2 linked regions of the Jeotgalibacillus aurantiacus genome follow. The protein of the gene in region 1 interacts with the protein of each later gene in a pairwise test. Links are inferred from orthologs where the notes say so. Each region holds a gene or a part of one and is shown in the gene's direction. Other genes may lie near its edges.

The links.
Region 2: the proteins of H7968_RS00600 (region 1) and topA interact in binary tests that used the Escherichia coli proteins (3 or more experiments, as listed by UniProt). The link is inferred for Jeotgalibacillus aurantiacus from one-to-one orthologs.

What each region holds. Positions count from the first base shown.
Region 1 is NZ_JACNMS010000001.1:116,612-119,553, forward strand. Bases 53-2,916 are described here. They hold H7968_RS00600 (YigZ family protein), read left to right. Parts: upstream 53-1,098; coding sequence 1,099-1,734; downstream 1,735-2,916. Other genes in these bases: H7968_RS00595 (sensor histidine kinase), read right to left, coding at 53-765; H7968_RS00605 (LCP family protein), read left to right, coding at 1,886-2,916. Also shown: more of H7968_RS00595, read right to left, coding at 1-52; more of H7968_RS00605, read left to right, coding at 2,917-2,942.
Region 2 is NZ_JACNMS010000002.1:519,891-522,890, reverse strand. The notes cover bases 1-2,922. They hold topA (type I DNA topoisomerase), read left to right. Parts: upstream 1-381; coding sequence 382-2,463; downstream 2,464-2,922. Other genes in these bases: trmFO (FADH(2)-oxidizing methylenetetrahydrofolate--tRNA-(uracil(54)-C(5))-methyltransferase TrmFO), read left to right, coding at 2,537-2,922; dprA (DNA-processing protein DprA), read left to right, coding at 1-139. In the rest of the region: more of trmFO, read left to right, coding at 2,923-3,000. UniProt on the Escherichia coli protein: Releases the supercoiling and torsional tension of DNA, which is introduced during the DNA replication and transcription, by transiently cleaving and rejoining one strand of the DNA duplex.

The sequences.
Region 1 (2,942 bases):
AGGAATCAGACCAAGGTCATCCAATGCCATTGGACGCAGATCGTAAATGATTCTTCTTACCTCTGATAAAGCAGCCCGAACATTTTTTTTGAGACTTTTAATCTCAGCTATCGCTTCTTCAGCGCCTTTTTCTTTATACACCCGTTCAATGAGGTCTGAACGCATCAGTACGTTCGCCATCATCTGGGCAGGCCCGTCATGTATTTCCCGGGAAAGTCTTTTTCGTTCTTCTTCCTGTGCTTCAATAATCTGCATCCCGAATTCCTGTTTCTGTTTGGCATCCTGTAAAGCTGCCCCTACCTGCTTTAAATCACTGTTCAAATAGGTTAGGACAACAGTAATTTGGGTGACCAGATTTTCTGCACGTTCAATGGTTTCGACCATGCCCAGTAATCGGCGCTCAAGATCATCTCTTCGTTCTCTCAGCTGTTTTTCTTCTTGTCGGTTAACAGAGAGTTTCATCTGGAGGTCGTGCGCCGTTTCGTACGCCTGTCGGACCTGTTCTTCAGAAAAATCTTTAAAGTGGTGACTTACCTCTGCCAGACGTTTCCTGGCAAAGCGTGATCGCCGCTCAAGATCGTCTCCAATATAAATAACGTTGGTTATTTTTTCACGGATCAATGCAAGTTCGTTGACCAGCAGATCATAATCGCTCCTGGTTTGTTCACCTATCTCAAAAATTTCTGACTTACTGCGGTCCACAGTCTCGATCATTTTACCCAGAATCGTATCAAGCATCTGGGTATCTATACTGTTTGCGGACACATGCCAGACTCCTTCCTCATTATCATATCTTTACAAAAAATTATACTGTTAAACCTGTAAAATTGAAAGTATTGTGAAGAATAAACTTTCGCACCACCACATGTCGAAAATAGGTGATCTTTTTGTTATTTCAATATATTTATATAAGCCTCACCTAATCAATGAGACCTTATTCATTATAACATCATCATTTTGTCGCGATATTAAAGTTGCATTACAATTGACGCATATGACATTTCACCTTTGTTTCATCATTGCAAAAAATGACGAACACCTCTATTTCTTGTTATAATGGCGTAATAAAAGGTCACGAATTAAGGAGTTATGACACAAATGCTAAAAAAGTATTTAACTGTACGTGGATACAGCGAAAGTGAAATCACGATTCAAAAGTCACGCTTTATTACGTATCTGGAAAGAACTGAAACGGAAGAAGACGCACAGGCGTTTATACAGAAGATAAAAAAGCTCCATCCAACTGCGAACCATAACTGCTCTGCTTATATGATCGGTGAGCACGACCAGATTCAAAAAGCGAATGATGATGGAGAACCATCCGGTACAGCGGGTGTTCCAATGCTTGAAGTTCTGAAAAAACGGGAATTAAAAGATACAACGGTTGTCGTTACCCGTTATTTTGGGGGAATTAAGCTCGGAGGAGGCGGTTTAATTCGCGCGTATGGTAAAGCTGTTACAGAAGGCTTATCAGCTGCAGGAGTCGTGGAAAGATCGTTAAACCGTGTTGTTACAACCAATATTGATTACACTTGGCTCGGGAAAGTCGAAAATGAAGTCCGTTCCTCGAAATATCCATTAAAAGAAATACGCTATCTCGATGCAGTAGCTGTTGACACTTATGTAGAAGAGGACGACTTGGAGAAATTTGTCGAATGGATGACGGAGATGACGAATGGTCAATCTGAAATCCAGATTGGAGAACAGGAATATTTAGAGAAACAAGTCGAATGATATCATCTAAATGTAATATAAGTTTCATTTTACGGATGCCGGGAAAACAAGTACAATAGAGATTGGCGATCTTTTCGTCGTGTTATGACAGGTTTTCCTAGTCATTAAACTGTTGATTTGGAAATCCCAAGCAAAGGAGCTTTATAAGTGAATGGATAGAAAAACCTTTAAAAAACAAAATAAAGCAAAAAAGACCCGAAAACGTATTCTTATGATTTTGTTACCAATCTTTATACTGTGTCTATCTGGTCTGGTATATGGCGGTTATTTATATACAAAGGCTCAGGATGTAGCAAATGAATCATTTGAAGCAGTTGAAGGCCGCGAACAGTCGGACTTGCGGGAAGAACAAGTGAATCCAGATGTTGATAATGTATCAGTTCTTTTTCTTGGACTCGATGAAAGTAAAGCACGGGAAGATATGCCCGGCTTTGAAAATGGTATGGCAAGAAGTGATGTGATGATTCTCGCTACACTAAACAATGAAGAAAAAACTGTTAAACTCACAAGTATCCCACGTGACACTTTGGCTTATATTGATGAAGTTGGATATGAGGATAAAATTAATCATGCACATGCTTTTGGCGGACCGAGAGCTTCAATGGAATCTGTAGAAGATTTACTAGGCGTTCCAGTCGATTACTATGTCAGACTAAACTTTTATGCTTTTATGGATGTAGTTGATGCGCTTGGCGGAGTGGAAGTAGAAGTTCCATTTACGATGTATGAACAAGATTCATCTGATCAGGCAAATGCCATCGTTCTTGAAGAAGGGCGTCAGACATTAAAGGGTGAAGAAGCACTTGCTTTCGTTCGTTCAAGGCATCAGGATAGTGATATCGCCCGAGGTGAACGTCAGCAGGAAGTAATGGAAGCTATTTTATCAGAAATGAAATCAGTGACTTCCATCAGCAGCTATGCAAATGTAATTGATGCGATTGGTGATAACTTAAAAACGAATATGCGTTTCTCTGAAATGCGCGAATTTATATCGTATGCTACGAATTCAAACCTATCTGTAGATACTCACACACTTCAAGGTGAAGGTGTAATGCTTGACGGTACTTTCTTTTATCAGGTAAGTGATGAAGAATTAGCAAATGTCCAGGAAGATTTGCGAAATCATTTGGACCTGCCATCTTATACTTCTGAAAACTCTTCATCAGAAGATGATGAATTCAGTACAACTGACAACACACAATCGGACA
Region 2 (3,000 bases), on another replicon or contig:
GGCACTGGAGGAAGGAAGAGACGTATTTGCACTGCCGGGTTCGATCTTTCATCCTCTTTCGGCAGGCACGAATTTTCTCATTAAATCAGGTGCTAAACCGGTCATGTCTGCCGCTGATATCATTGAAGAATGGTTTTAATTTTCCATTAATATGATAAAAAGAGTTGCATTTTAAAAAAATATAGTTTACATTGTGTCTCAGACCGGAAAAATCACATAAGAAGGAATTCGACTCATTAAAATGATGTGTAACCGCTAACAAAACCGGTCATTTAAGGATTTTCAGGCATTTAAAAGTGAAAAAACATTGACAAAGTGAAAAACGAACTCATATAGTACACATAACAAATTCGTTACGTGAACCTCCAGGGAGGATTATTAATGGCAGATTTTTTAGTAATTGTAGAATCACCCGCTAAAGCAAAAACAATTGAGCGGTATTTAGGGAAAAAATATAAAGTTAAAGCATCAATGGGACATGTTCGGGATCTCCCGAAAAGTCAGATGGGTGTGGACGTTACACAGGAGTATGAACCGAAGTATATTACCATTCGTGGTAAAGGCCCTGTTTTAAAAGAATTAAAGACAGCAGCCAAAAAAGCGAAACGCGTCTTTCTCGCGGCTGACCCCGATAGAGAAGGGGAAGCGATTGCGTGGCATCTCGCACACAGCCTTGATCTCGACCTTGATTCAGAATGTCGCGTCGTGTTTAACGAAATTACAAAAGAAGCGATAAAGGAATCATTCAAGCATCCGAGAAAGATTGATATGGACCGTGTGGATGCACAGCAGGCGCGACGAATTCTCGACCGACTTGTAGGGTATAACATCAGTCCGATTCTCTGGAAAAAAGTTAAAAAGGGACTGAGCGCCGGACGCGTTCAATCGGTAGCTGTGCGCCTCATTATCGACCGTGAAAACGAAATCAAAAACTTCCAGCCTGAAGAATACTGGACGATTGACGGCCAGTTTAAAAAAGGCACGAAGGATTTTCAGGCTTCTTTCTACGGCTTGAACGGCAAAAAAGAAAAGCTTTCGAGTGAAGAGGATGTCAAAGCAATTCTCGCTAAAATGAAGGGTAAAAAGTTTACCGTTGACAGCGTCACAAAAAAAGAGCGTAAACGAAACCCGGCACCATCATTCATTACATCTTCACTTCAGCAGGAGGCAGCAAGAAAGCTGAATTTCAGGGCGAGAAAAACAATGATGCTTGCCCAGCAGTTGTATGAAGGGATTGAACTGAGCAAAAAAGAAGGTACGGTTGGTCTGATCACTTATATGAGAACAGACTCTACCCGTATTTCTGAAGTGGCCAAACAGGAAGCCTCAGGGATTATTGAAGAACAATACGGAAAAGAATTTCTCGCTTCAGAACAGCAGAAGACGGCAAAGAAGAAAAACAATGCCCAGGATGCCCACGAAGCGATCCGTCCAACCAGTGCACTGAGAGCACCTGGTGAAGTGAAGCAATACTTGTCGAGAGACCAGTACCGTCTGTATAAACTGATTTATGAGCGTTTTATCGCAAGCCAGATGGCACCTGCCGTAATGGATACCATGAGTGTAGACCTGCTGAATGGTGATGTTCAGTTCAGAGCCAGCGGATCAAAAGTGAAATTCCCGGGCTTTATGAAGGTATATATTGAAGGAAGCGATGATCAGGCTGAGGAGAAAGAAAACTTCCTTCCTGACCTGAAAGAGGGCGAAACCGTCGCATCTGATGAGATTGAACCGAAGCAGCACTTTACTCAGCCGCCTCCGCGTTATACCGAGGCAAGGCTCGTTAAAACACTTGAAGAGCTCGGTATAGGACGTCCGTCAACCTATGCCCCTACACTTGACACGATTCAGAAAAGGGGATATGTTTCATTAGACAATAAGCGTTTTATCCCGACTGAACTCGGCGAGATTGTATTGGATCTCATCGTGGAATTCTTCCCGGAAATCATTGATGTGGAATTCACCGCAAAAATGGAGAAAGACCTTGATGATGTGGAAGAAGGTCAGATACAATGGATTAAGATCATCGATGAATTTTACAAGGACTTTGAGGTTCACCTTGAAAAAGCCGAACAGGAAATGGAAAAGGTGGAGATCAAGGATGAATATGCCGGTGAGGACTGTGAGGAATGCGGAAATCCGATGGTCATCAAAATGGGCCGCTACGGAAGATTTATGGCCTGCAGCAACTTCCCTGACTGCCGGAATACAAAGCCAATCGTAAAAGAGATTGGTGTGAAGTGTCCAACGTGTAAGGAAGGTAACGTCATTGAACGTAAAAGTAAGAAAAACCGTATTTTCTTCGGATGTGACCGCTACCCGGAATGTGAATATCTATCCTGGGATAAACCGGTCGACAGACAATGTCCGAAATGTAATGAAACGCTGATTGAGAAGAAATTGAAAAAGGGCAATCAGATTCAATGTCCAAATTGTGACTATAAAGAAGAACAGCAGGTATAAAAAGTGTCCTGGCGGTTTCTCCGTCAGGCTCTTTCTCGTTTAACCGGCTGTTTCCAAATAGGAGGAAATGAACATGACAGAGCAAACAGTAACAGTAGTAGGAGCGGGGCTTGCGGGAAGTGAAGCGGCATGGCAGCTGGCTGAACGCGGTATTAAAGTGAACTTGTATGAGATGAGACCGGTCAGACAGACGCCGGCGCATCATACAGATAAATTTGCTGAACTTGTTTGCAGTAACTCGCTGCGTGCAAACACACTGACAAATGCTGTAGGTGTATTAAAAGAAGAAATGCGTCACCTGAATTCCATTATTATCTCAGCTGCTGATGCAAGTTCAGTGCCGGCAGGAGGAGCACTGGCTGTTGATCGTCACGAATTTGCCGGTCATGTAACGGAAAAAGTAAAAAATCACCCGAACGTAACGGTGTATTCTGAAGAGATCACAGAGATTCCGGAAGGTCCGACCATTATCGCAACAGGACCACTTACAACAGAAGGACTTGCAGCCAGCCTGAAGGAACTGACAGGAGAAGAATA